Regions from separate parts of the Peribacillus sp. NPDC058002 genome, predicted to be linked through region 2. Evidence: riboswitches for the same ligand, from Rfam matches in the RefSeq annotation. Region 2 holds a riboswitch; the other holds the start of a gene.
The links. Region 2 has a riboswitch for S-adenosylmethionine ahead of ACFVSH_RS10585 (methionine ABC transporter ATP-binding protein). Riboswitches for the same ligand answer to the same signal wherever they lie in the genome.
Positions count from the first base shown of each region.

Region 1: another riboswitch for S-adenosylmethionine. It lies ahead of ACFVSH_RS17780 (Fur-regulated basic protein FbpA); the one in region 2 lies ahead of ACFVSH_RS10585 (methionine ABC transporter ATP-binding protein).

Region 1 covers NZ_JBHVQU010000118.1:6,906-11,796, reverse strand. Annotated here, with positions in the region: partial or broken gene thiD (bifunctional hydroxymethylpyrimidine kinase/phosphomethylpyrimidine kinase) at 1-401, opposite strand, end outside; gene thiW (energy coupling factor transporter S component ThiW) at 370-891, opposite strand; gene tenA (thiaminase II) at 895-1,584, opposite strand; TPP riboswitch at 1,675-1,780, opposite strand; SAM riboswitch class I at 1,939-2,043, shown strand; gene ACFVSH_RS17780 (Fur-regulated basic protein FbpA) at 2,220-2,408, shown strand; gene ACFVSH_RS17775 (aspartyl-phosphate phosphatase Spo0E family protein) at 2,662-2,856, shown strand; gene ACFVSH_RS17770 (GNAT family N-acetyltransferase) at 2,925-3,431, opposite strand; gene ACFVSH_RS17765 (GDSL-type esterase/lipase family protein) at 3,649-4,350, shown strand; gene ACFVSH_RS17760 (ABC transporter ATP-binding protein) at 4,404-4,891, opposite strand, start outside.
Region 2 covers NZ_JBHVQU010000043.1:159-8,801, reverse strand. Annotated here, with positions in the region: gene ACFVSH_RS10620 (YheC/YheD family endospore coat-associated protein) at 186-1,547, shown strand; gene ACFVSH_RS10615 (YheC/YheD family endospore coat-associated protein) at 1,565-2,635, shown strand; gene ACFVSH_RS10610 (YheC/YheD family endospore coat-associated protein) at 2,639-4,006, shown strand; gene ACFVSH_RS10605 (YheC/YheD family endospore coat-associated protein) at 4,003-5,199, shown strand; gene ACFVSH_RS10600 (YheE family protein) at 5,263-5,466, shown strand; gene ACFVSH_RS10595 (hypothetical protein) at 5,552-5,740, shown strand; gene ACFVSH_RS10590 (MBL fold metallo-hydrolase) at 5,914-6,738, opposite strand; SAM riboswitch class I at 7,022-7,126, shown strand; gene ACFVSH_RS10585 (methionine ABC transporter ATP-binding protein) at 7,195-8,211, shown strand; partial or broken gene ACFVSH_RS10580 (methionine ABC transporter permease) at 8,198-8,643, shown strand, end outside.

The sequences.
Region 1 (4,891 bases), on a different contig from region 2:
ACAAGTGTTGCAAGCGGAAGCAAATCCATTTTTAAGGCAGAGACAGCCTTTTCGTCGAGCAAATGATGACCGCTTTTGGAAATCATGACAGGGTCAAGGATAACGATGGCAGGCAAGAAGGTTTTAAGGGACGCAGCGACAGTTTCCACGATTTCTTTTGATCCTAGCATGCCTATTTTTACTGCATCGACAGGAATATCTTCAAAGATAGCTGCAATTTGATCTGATATGATTGCTGTTTCAATTGGCTGTACTGAACGGACTTCCATTGTATTTTGTGCGGTTACGGCTGTGATGGCAGACATTCCAAAGACACCATGTGCAGAAAATGTTTTTAAATCCGCTTGTATTCCTGCGCCGCCCCCTGAATCAGAGCCTGCGATGGTTAATGCTGTTTTCATAAAAAAACCCCTTCATATAATTATTTTTTAGAAGTATTTTAAGTAATATGAATGCTAAAATCGCACCAGCGAATGAACTGAGCATAAAAGCCGGTAAAAAACCAAAGAGCGCAGCTTTTTCCCCCAATAGGAGGAGGGCAAGTGGATAACAGGCTAGGGAACCGAGAATACCGGTCCCGATCACTTCCCCTAAACAGGCAAATTTTAAGCTTTGTGTTTTTCGGTAAAGGATGGCAGCCAAAAGTGCACCGATCATGCTACCGGGAAAGGCGAAAATTGAACCGGTACCAGACATGTTTCTAATGATGGAAACTAAAAAAGCTTGTGTCACTGCATAAGCTGGCCCCAATAGAACGGCCGTCAGGACATTTGCCAGATGCTGAATAGGAAAGACCTTTGCAAATCCTGCAGGAATGAAAATAAATGAACTGGTCAGCGTCGTAATAGCCGTGATCATGGCAGTCAACGTCAGTTTCTTGACAGGATTCATCATCTACAGCGGCCAATCTTGCTCATTATGAACCATATCCCAAAATAAATATTCATATCGGGAAGTAACCAAAAAGTGCTTTTCTAATCTAAGAAGTTCCTTTTCTGGCATGCCTTCCGTCAATTCTTCCAACAAAGCGATCAGCCATTTATGTGCTTCCCCGAATTCAGGAGATGAATAGGACCTTATCCAATCTGCGTAGCGATTGTTTTCCAATGCTGCTCCATTTTGTTCTTTCAGTAGCAAACCGATTTCATAATAATCCCAAGCGCAGGGCAGAAGACAGGCGATCAAGTCTGCCAAAGTCCCATGCTGAGCTGCATTTAGCATATAGCCTGTATAGGCTAGAGTCGTTGGAGTAGGTTCTGTATCTTCCAATTCCTTGGAAGTGATCCCGAATTCGGAAGCATAATGCCGATGAATATCCATTTCCACTTGAAGGGTTTCATTTAAAATACTCGCAAACTTTGCCATGGTTTCGATGTTATGAGCTTTGATTACACCTAAAGCAAAGAGCTTGGAATAATCCATGAGATAGATATAGTCCTGCTTCAGGTAATAGGCAAATTTCTTTTCAGGAAGCGTACCATTTCCAATTGCCTGGACGAAGGGATGTGAATGGTTCCTTTTCCAAATCTCTTTTGACCGTGCATGTAGTCTATCACTGAATGTTTCTAATTTAACATTCTCCATTGTTCATCCTCCTTTAGAATGGATCCCTTTGTTCATGAAAAAACCCCGTTCCTGAATACGGAACGGGGTAGATGGATATAGTCTGAAAATGGACGATATCATCCACTTCCCTCCGCCGGTATGAGCCGGTTCAGGTTCAAAGGGTCCGGAACTAATTCCATCTCAGTCTTAAAAAAAGACTCCCCTAGTGGTGTGAATTGTATGTAATTACTGACATCATATCAGAAAGACAAGAAAATGCAACCTGCATTTAAAAGAGGGACCATTTTATGTCCAGGAAAAAAGGGAGAACCAGGTAATTGACTTTTGATGGTTATTAGGATAAAATCATGTCTACATCATTTATATATCGATTTCTTATCCAGAGAGGTGGAGGGACTTGGCCCAAAGAAACCTCGGCAGCGGACCCGTTTTGGGAACTGTGCTAAATCCAACAAGCATATGCTTGGAAGATAAGAAGAGCCGTACGGACACTGTCAGCCTCTTCTTGAATTAGAAGGGGCTTTTATTTTTGGGAAATAACGTTTAGTGACATAATAGAAAAGGTATATATAATTTGGTGAAAATAAAACAAGTTGATAAAGTTTAGCTAACTAGAAGCAGGCTCTAGGATGACTAGGAAAGGAGCCATTTACATGGCAGAATTATTTAAGAGGATCGAACAGAGGAAGGCAAAGCTTATTGAAGAGTTATTGGCCAATGGAGTATACAAAACCTCTGATGAAAGGCACCTTTATGATGCCCCATTAAAAGTACTTGAAGATGAATATAAGATTGTTATAAATAAACCAAATACCGAGTCACCTTCTGAATGGATGACATAGTAAACGATGGACTATAGTTTGGGTTCTTGGATAAGAGATATGATGTAAGCATTCACAGTCTACACTAGTGGATGCTTTTTTGCGTTTAATAGAAAATGACACAAAATATACATAATTACAGGATTAATAGTCATTTTGTCACATTCATCCTTTAAAATAACACATTTAATTTCCGAAAAATAGTTGATTTTAACTAGTATATTCATTATGATGAAAGTGTAAAAAAATTGAATAAATGGGAGGTGGCTATATAATGCCTTGCCTTAAGGTAACTATAGAAAAAATAGAAGAGAAAAGAAAAGAAATGATTAACTTGGCAGCAATTTACGGCTTATCAAGTCTGCTAACTGTTCAAGCCAGTCAAGAATTGGATACGCTATTAAATGCGTTAACAAGTAAAAGAGATTGTGAACATTTTTACCTCCAGAAAGCATATAGGTATTTTTAAATTAGCCAATTCGCACTCGATTAATATGAAAAAGCTACTGCTCAAGGCAATAGCTCTAAAGATTGATATTACATATCGACACGTTTACCAAGAATGAGCAAATCCCGCTCAATCCCATCCAACTCGGCAACTTGAGGTAAATGTGCCCATTCTTCAAACCCGAATTTGGAAAAAAGCTTAAGGCTTGGTGTATTGTGGGCGAAAATGAAACCCAATAGAGTCTTAACACCTAATTTTGGACTCCATTCAATTGCCTTTTGAATCGAAGTTTGTCCGATTCCTTTTCCCCGGAAATAATCATCTATATAAATGCTGATTTCGGCAGTGGAATTATATGCCGGTCGGCCATAGAAGGATTGAAAGCTCATCCATCCAGCAGTTTTCCCTTCTATAGTAATGATAAATAGCGGTCTACTTTCTGAATGATGTTCCTCAAACCATTTAACCCTCGATTGGACGGATACAGGCTCCGTATCTGCCGTGACCATTCTTGAAGCAATTGTTGAATTATATATTTCAACAATTCTGGGTAGATCGGATAGTCCTGCCTCTCTAAACGCTATGAGCTCTTCCATGATTTAAACTCCTAACTATCATTTATTCAATCTCCAGAATGAAGGGTAATCCCGTATTTTGTTTAAGGGACGGTGAATGACACCCAATCCATTGAAAGTTTTATATTATCATACACTCTTGAATCTTTATCTGACAATTTTTTTATGTTAAGACTGTAGATTTTTTGGGTATGTAAAAAAATAAATACTTCTAGTAAAGAGACAAGAGGAGAATCAAATGAAAAAATTGGCAGGTTTATTGATTATAGTACTCGTTATATGTTTTGCTGCGTATGAATTTCAGGCCTCGGAGTCAGAAGATGTGCAAAGGGTGATGGCTTTTGGAGATTCATTAACCTATGGAAAAGGAGATAAGGATGGGGAAGGATATATAGAAGGCCTTGAGGATGAATTGAATAATCCGCAATCGGAACAAAAAGTGAGTTTTTGGAATTACGGTATAAAAGGCCAGGAAACGGATGGGGTGATGAAACAGCTTGATGATTACCGCATTAAAACGAAACTTGATGAAGCCGATACTTTCATCGTTTTTATTGGAACGAATGACTTGATCAATAGTAACGGAGGGAACTTGGAGAAAATAAGTGACCGAAAAATCATTGAGGGAAAACGGGAGTATATCGACCATCTCAAAAAGATTACATCAACCTTGATAGAGGCAAACGAAAAGGCGGATATTCTGGTAGTAGGACTATATAACCCAATAAAAGACAATCAAAAACTTGAAAAGCTCATTCGTGATTATAACCTGTCAATAAAGGGAATAGCGGATAAAGATAAAAGGATGTTATTCATTCCTACAAATGATCTTTTTGAAGGTAAAAAGAAAACAGAGTATTTCAGTGATAAGTTACATCCGAATGAAAAAGGGTATCAGCTCATTGCGAACCGGGTTTTGGAAAGTTATGATTTCAAATGAAAGCAAAAATGCACAGGAAGGCTTCCTGTGCATTTTTGCCCTCTAAGAAGTAGCTAGGAATTTGATATCGCTTTAAGTTGAGGGAACTGTAAGTCATGGAGTTGCTTGTATCTGCCGTTGTTTAGCAATAATTCTTCATGTGTTCCTTTTTCATGAACCTGCCCTTTTTCCAGAACGATAATTTGATCCGCATCATGAATGGTCGATAAACGATGTGCAATTACTATTGAGGTCCGCTTTTTCATTAAACGTGACAATGCTTGCTGGATCAAATGTTCGGATTCTGTATCCAAGGCCGCCGTTGCTTCATCGAGAATGATGATTTGCGGATTTTTCAAAAGTGCCCTAGCTATGGCAATGCGCTGTTTTTGTCCGCCTGAAAGCTTGACTCCGCGCTCTCCAATCTGAGAATCATAACCATCAGGAAAGGCACTGATAAAGTCATGCGCATTTGCCGCTTTGGCGGATTCGATGATTTCAGCATCTGTAGCATCAAGTTTGCCATACACGATGTTATCACGAATGGAGCCATTGAATAAAA
Region 2 (8,643 bases):
ACAGTACCTAAAAAGACCATAAATAGAATCTTCACCCAAAACTACCCTTGAAATTTCTCCTTTTATTGCTTGAAATAAAGGCTTGATGACACCTTCTAATAAAAAAAACATAGAATGTGTTATCCACATTTGCCCATCATTTACTTATTAAAGGTTATCAAACTTAGTGCAAACGGGGAATTATTATGAAACTTAACCATCAGAAAGTTTTCATTACGGTAAATTCCGCAGAGACTAGAAAGAAGGCGCTACTGTTTATCGAAGAAAAACTATTTGAGGAATGGGGCCTTCAATTTGGAGAATCCTTAACGATCATGGCTGGATGCCGTTCCGTCCCGGTACTTGTCCAGCCATTCCCGTCATCCCAGCCTACATTGAAACTTTCATATGATATGAACCAAATTTTATCCTTACCCGTTTTTTCCGATCCAATCTCCGTCTCATACCATGCGGAAGGAAGGTCAATAAAAATAGGTCCATTCTTCGCTTCACTCATGAATCAGACCCCGTTGCAAGACGGGACATTCGGCGAGATGGAAAAATTTTATCAGGAAATGAAATCATATTGTAATCAGCAGGGCATCCCCTTTTATTTAGTGAAACTGCAGTCTCTTCAAGATGGAGTTGTGGAAGGCTACCTGCCTGGGCAAAATGGCTGGCAGACCTTTCCCCTCCCCATACCTGATGTATTTTATAACCGGATACATTCACGTAAACTTGAGGAATCGCATTCTTTCAAGCTGTTTAAAACTGAACTGGAGGAACGGTCGATACCGATGTTCAATGGAAGGTTCCTCTCCAAACATCATGTACATGAGCTGCTAATCTTAGAAGATGAGCTGTTGCCAAATTTGCCAGAGACGATCCTTTTTAACGAAAAGGAAACTTTCTTGTCTTTTATAGAAAGGCATCCGGTAATCTACTTTAAACCTTCAGCAGGCAGCCAAGGCAAGAATATTTGCAGATTAACGCAAGTAGCTGGAAAATGGAAAATCGAGCAATCCGGACATCTCCAGAATGTACATTTTGCTGATACGGATGAAAAGTTGTATGAAACGTTAAAAAGATTTTCCAGAAGACGATCCTTCATTCTTCAAAAAGGGATTTCCCTTTTCGAAATCGATCAGAGAAAAGTTGATTTCCGCATACTTCTTCATCGGAACGATCAGCTTGAATGGAAAGTTTCATCAATGGTTGCCCGGATTGGGGACCCTGGTACAATCGTTTCCAATCTTGCACAAGGCGGATTGATGAAAAATGGGCCGGACTTTCTAAAGGAAGCATTTGGCCTTCAGGATGCCAGCCGCATATATCAAAAGCTCCTACGGCTGGCTAAAAATACTGCCCAGGCCTTGGTCGAAAACCATGACGATTCATTCGGTGAGCTAGGGATCGATTTAGCACTGGATACTGATACACATCCATGGATCATCGAAGTGAATTCAAAACCTTCGAAAAAATTTCAAGGCAGCTATGAAACCTTTCGTCCATCAGTAAAATCCATCATAGATTTCATGCTTGCCCTTAATCGCGAAAACCATCCATAAAAAGGAGTTGCTAGCTCGTGTTAATAGGATTAATGGCCGCGTCGGATACACATGAAAACAACTACTTCAACGAAATAGCCAAAACCGCTAAATCATTTAATATGAAAGTTTGTAAATTCTCACCTGAAAATATTGATATGGATCTTAAAAAAGTGCGTGGCGAGCGTTTTGATGCCGAGAATGAAAATTGGATCGCCACATCTTTTGATTTACCTGATTTTGTATATGATCGCTGTTTTCACGGATTAGTCCGTGAGTCAACGGAAACCCGACACAAAATCAATTGGTTAAAAGATAACTCGAATTTCTTAGGGCTGGGCCTTCCTGGTAAGTGGGAAGTGTATCAAATCCTAAAAAACCATCCACACCTGCAGGCATTTTTTCCAGAGACCGTACAAGTGGCGACACCTGAAGATATTACCGGGCATTTGGAACGCCTGGATAAAATCATCATCAAGCCTGAATTTGGTGCAGGCGGTACAGGAATTTATCTCCTAACAAAAACCGAAGGCGGCATTTTGGTATCCATGACGAAAAAGGGCACCAAATATGACCGCCCATTCTCCTCCAAATCTCAGCTTAACAAATGGCTGCAGCATTTATTAAATCGATACCGTTACCTTTGCCAGCCATATTTAGAACTTTGCAACCAAAATAATGAGCCATTCGATTTACGGATTTTCCTTCAAAAAAACGAGAAGAATCAATGGATGGAACGGGGCCGCGGAATTCGTACGGGACAAAAAGACGGAATTACTTCAAATCTTGCCACAGGCGGGGAAGCCATTTCATTAGAGACTTTCAACAAAAGAAACCCGGAAACGATTTCGATTGCTGTCGAACAAAAGATTCAGCATATCCTTCGCACCCTGCCCGTAGAAACCGAAGCTGTCTTTGAAAGATTATTCGAATTGGGGATTGATTTAGGCATCGATAAAAGAGGCCAATTATGGATCATGGACATCAACTCCAAGCCCGGAAGGAAAATCATTCAGGCACTACAGCCGGAGACCATGAAGGATATCCATCGCGCACCGTTTCAATATAGCCAGTATTTAGCCGAACATCTTCAGAAAGCAGGTGAATAGAAAGTGAGAAAGACTTATCCTGCCGAAATTGCCTCTATCCCTGGCAATGTTCTCTACTATCCTTCAGAGCTTGGAGATTTGGCAGAGATTGAATTAATTTATTTCGGACGGCATTCATGTCCTGCCATCGTCAAACAAAACCCAGCCGTCAATCAGTCAATCGTCCTATCGGAAAGCCTTGCGGAATCCCTACTATTCGATCATACCGATATTCCCCTTCATTTATTCATTTACGGCAAGAGCATCCATATCGGACCGCTTGTCGGAATATTTTCCTCAGGGTTCACTGGCGTTTCAAACAAACCATTAGGGGAGAGATCGGAATTTTTCGCAAAACTCCTTTCGCTTAGCAGGACCACGGGCTGCATCCCCTTTGTTTTTGGAGAGAATGTAATCAATTGGGATGAGGAGACAATCAAAGGCTATGTGTTTGCTAACGATCACTGGCACATAAATGAATTTCCTTTCCCTAATGTCATCTATGACCGACTCCCAAATCGGTTGACGGAAAACCGCGATGGACCTAAAGAAGTGAAGCGGAAATTCCAAAAAAAATATACAATACCATGGTATAATCCTGGATTTTTCAATAAATGGGATGTAAATGAAAGGCTATGCGCAGATGAGCGGGCATTGCCTTATTTGCCGGAAACATATCCATTTCAATCCATGTCCGTGGTGGAAACCCTTCTTTCCCATTACCGGCAAGTTTATATAAAGCCCATTCACGGCAGCCTCGGTCTAGGGATTCACCAAATTCTTTATGATAAGCATGAGGATGTTTACTATTGTCGCTATACAAATGAAGCAAAAGAAAATAAACTGCAAAAATTCCCTACATTGGAATCCATCGTTAAACATATTTTTCACGACCGACCGCTTGAGAACCTTATTGTACAGCAGGGCATCCCATTAATTCGATTTGAAAAACGTCCAGTGGATTTCCGGGTCCATACGAACAAGGACAGTAATGGAAAATGGCAGGTAACCGCGATTGCCGCAAAAATCGCCGGTGCCGGCAGCGTCACTACCCATATTAAAAGCGGGGGTGTCATCAAAACGGTTGCCGAACTGTTTGGAGATGACGATGAGGCGAAAGAAGTCGAACGAAAGCTATCGGAAGCCGCGCTGATTTTAAGTGACAGTATTGAAAAGAACTTGGACGGCATCATTGCAGAAATAGGATTTGATTTTGGATTGGATAAAAAAGGGCAGGTTTGGATGTTTGAAGCCAATTCCAAACCTGGACGTTCCATATTCGCCCATCCAAAACTCAAGGATTTCGAATTGCTGACCAGAAAGCTAAGCCTTGATTATGCCATTTATCTTACGGAACAGACGATTACGAAATCAATCAGTGTACCGCGATGAACATTTTTTACGATAGCCCCACTGAAAATTGGTACCACAATCATGAGAATGCTGAACTTTTCGCGGGCTCTGCCAAAGAGGAAATCAGCTATAAAAAGGACCATTCGAATCAACCCCTGATTCCAATCACGATATATCCCGGTAACCGGATGCTCACCGTCGGAATTTTAACTGTTTCCAATCCCAAAAAGGAATCAGGTTTGGGTGGAAACCTGACCCTTTTTCGGGACCTATCATTATATTTATTAAAACATGGAATATTGGCGTATGTATTCACAGGAAATGCCCTTCATCCCGATTCGTTGAGAGGGTATGTTTTTTCCTCCATTTCAAAGAAGTGGATCGAATGTAAAGTACCCTTCCCTGACATCGTCTATAACCGTATCCCTTCGAGGAGCTATGAGGCGTCAGAGGAATTCCAACATCTTATTACACACTTTAAAGATTCCCGAATGAATCTATTCAACCCCTGTTTTATAGATAAATATGTAATGTTCGAAGCATTAAATGAAGATGGATTCCTCACAAAACACCTTCCGCCCACAACGGTCTTACGAAACAGCGATTGCCTTTATTCATTCCTGGAGACCTACAGGCATATATACCTTAAACCCTGCAAAGGAAGCCAAGGGAAGGGCATTTATACCATAATCAAAAATGATGATGATACACTATTGTTCAATAGCTTGAAGCATAGTGAGTCCTTCCCGGATTTCGCATCATTCTGGGAAACAAAAAAAAGGGATTTATTAAAAAGGAGCTATCTTGCTCAACAGGCGATCAGACCAAAAAAACTTTTTGGACACCGTTATGATTACCGGATTCTCGTCCATTATGAAAAAGGTTTTTATAAAGTGACCGGCAAAGCGGTAAGGATGTCACAAACTCAGGAAATCACCACCCACACTCCCCGAGGGGGTAAGCTTTTTCCTTATCAAGACCTGCAATCAAGAAGCCTGAATCAAAAATTAGCGAATATCGCCCAAAAATGCGGAGAGATTCTATCGAAAAAAATCGGGTTTCTCGGAGAGTTTTCCATTGATATAGGGGAAGACGAATCGGGTTCGCTCTTCATATATGAAGTGAACTCAAAGCCCATGCAATTCGATGAAGTGGAAATTGAAACAAACAGGCTTTTGCATTTAAAAAATCTTTTCATTGAATTAACTTTTCCCAACCTGACAATAAAATAACACCTCCAGCTACCGTTTTCCATTATAATTAAATGAGAAACTGTATATATGGAGGTAATACATATGATCACTCATTTTCAATGGGCACCATTGCATAAAAATCTGCCGGGATGGAAAATTTCCTTTTATTTCAACAAGAAGGCAGTCCAAGCCTTGTATCATAAAGATGGATCCATCGAGTGGACAGCTAACCCGCCTTCCGAAACAGATGAAACCAAACTCAAAAGCATGGTACATGATTTAATGATCTTCCATGTATATGAATGAACCCTCTTTACATTCATGAAATCCTTAAATAGAATAAAAAAAACTCCTTTGCCTAAACTAAAGAAAAGGCTAGGAGGGATTAATTTTGGATAAAGAAAAAATGACATTTTTGAAGGATACCGAATATGATGGCAAGGACTCCGTTTACCTGGATATCGACCGTATCATCAATGAAGGAATGGCAGGCGGAAATGTGTATGAAGTCGCTAACCTTCAGAACATCGAAGAAGCACATGATTTTTATGATGAAACAGATCCCAATGAAAATAAATAATTTATGTGGGCCCTCTTATGGAGGGCTCCCCTTTTTTACTTATCCCGTTCATCTCCCGCTTGGACTGCATTCCCCCTATAAAAAGTCCGTCTTTTATAAGTAATCAAGTAAAACAACATCCTGGATGGAAGTTGTTTGAGTGACAAATAGAAAACATCAGCCTGAAATAGCATTCAAATAGTTCCATTCTCCCTCGCACTTAAAATATTTTCGTTTAATATCGATGTAATGATATGCTCTGAATCCCATTCATGCCCAGAAATCTCGATAAGGGGATAGCGATTCGGTAAAACGGCCTGCTGGATTTCATGAACGGTCAGCCCTTGAGAATGCAAGCGTAAAATTTCACCTTGTAGGTTTTCCAAATAATCGAGCTTTTTCCGAAACATGACCTTCCCATCAGGGACATGCCCAGCATGGCAGCAAAACACTTCCCCGAAGTCATATTGAAGTAATCTTTTAATGGAACCGATGATGACCGGGACAGACTCTTCCCGTAAGACAAGTTTTGTTTTTGGTGTTACGAAAAGGTCTCCTGAAAAGAGCATGCCATTACTGTGATTCAAATACACCATATGGTCCTTTGCATGACCAGGGGTAAAAATCGGCTCCCATGTTTGGGTGCGGGAATGAATGGCCTTCCCTACCGGCTCAGCTTTAAAGGCGTCTCTCTTTCCCCAGAAAATTTTACGATATTCAGGATATACGGCATCCTTTGCACAAACCTCAACCGACATCGGGTGAATGAAAAGCGGGACCTTTTTATTTTCCTGTATCCATGCAGCACACCCGGTATGGTCTTCATGATAGTGAGTCAAGGCCACTGAGTCGAAGTCTGCGGACTCATAGAATGGAATGAGCTCTTCCAATAATATCTGTGCGCCAGTATCTATCAATAGACCATCCGTTAAAAAGACATAAACACTCATCCCCGATTTGTTCCCGCCAGGAGTCCCGTTCACACAAACCACATCATTTATCGTGTTAATCTCTAACATTCAGTTGCCTCCCCATCATTACACAAATATAGTTTCGTCTTCCTTTTTTTAACTTTAACTATAACAAATGTATTACCACTTTACCCTTTTGACAAGGAAATTTTGGAATAATTAACCTGGACAATAAATGCAGGATTATAGCAAGATAGCCCTTTTTAACGGACCTTTCTAAACTTTAATAACAAAAAATCACCCCGAAAATTACAGAAACGATTGACATTGTTGAATTTTACAAATAATATAGATTATATTGAAAAACTTGAAATATTCTAAAATAATAATTTACTTATCAAGAGTGACGGAGGGATCAGGCCCTGTGATGTCCGGCAACCGCCCTTAGGGAACGGTGCCACTTCCTGCAGAATGATTGCATTCTGAAAGATAAGACGAGATATAATTTCGCTGCCTCTTTCTGAATGATAGGGGCAGTTTTTTAATGTTTAAGGGGGAAAGCTTATGATTGAAATCCGTTCAGTCCGAAAGGAATACGTCTCGAAGAAAAACCGAGTTACCGGAGTGGATAACGTGTCTTTAACCATTCAAACTGGCGAAGTGTATGGAATTGTCGGCTACAGTGGAGCCGGAAAAAGCTCATTACTCCGCTGCTTGAATTTGCTTGAACGTCCGACAGGTGGAAATATCATCATCGACGGCATTGATTTAACCTCTTTATCAAGTAAAGAGCTTCGTAAACAACGGCAAAAAATCGGAATGATATTCCAACACTTTTCACTGGTCAGTTCAAAAACCGTTTATGAAAATGTCGCTTTCGCCTTAAAGGCCGCGCATCGATCGAAGGATGCCATCAGGTTACGTGTATTGGAATTGTTGGAAATCGTAGGGCTCAGCGATAAGAAAGATGTCTATCCGGCGCAGCTTAGCGGTGGACAGAAGCAACGGGTAGGCATAGCCCGTGCATTAGCAAATGACCCCACTGTTCTATTATGTGATGAAGCGACTTCAGCACTTGATCCAACAACTACAAAAGCGATTTTACAATTATTGAAAAAGATAAGCAGTAAGCTTGGCATCACCATCGTGTTGATTACACATGAAATGGAAGTGGTCAAAGAACTATGCCACCGTGTCGCCGTCATGCAGGATGGCCGTGTAATTGAAGAAGGTCCCGTTTATGAAATATTTTCACAGCCTAAGCAGGAGTTAACGAAGCAATTCATTAGCAGTGTTCTGGATTTCGCACTCCCTCCGCACTTGATTGAAGAAAGTAAAGGTACGATCATTAAAATTCAATTCGAAGGGCAAACCGCTGGTGAGTCGATCCTTTCGGATGCTCTCCAATCCCATTCAGTAAAGGGGAATATTTTACACGGTAAAATTGAGTATATCCAGGATGTCCCTTTAGGCATTTTAATCATCGAGTTAATAGGCGATGCCGCTCAAGTTCATTCGGCATTGCAATATATAAAAAATCGTTCCAGTTCTGTGGAGGTGCTAAAACATGTCACTGCTTGATTCCATCGTCAATATTTTACCTGATCTTAATAAAGCCTTTCTTGAAACGATTTATATGGTCGGTGTTTCCCTTGCAGTAGCCCTGTTGATCGGTCTACCGCTTGGAGTATTGCTGTTTACGACAACAAGGAATTTATTTTTTGAAAATAGTATCGTGAATCGATCTCTAGGATTCGCAGTCAATATTGTCCGTTCAATCCCTTTCATCATTCTCTTGGTCGCCCTTCTTCCTTTAACGGATCTTCTAACTGGATCGACGATAGGCCCGAGAGCTGCTTCTGTATCCCTGTCGGTGTCCGCAATACCTTTTTTTGCAAGAATCGTTGAAACGGCATTACGTGAAATAGACAGAGGCGTGATTGAAGCTGCAATTGCCGTAGGAGCCACTCCATGGATGATCATTAAGGATGTACTTCTTCCAGAGGCAAAACC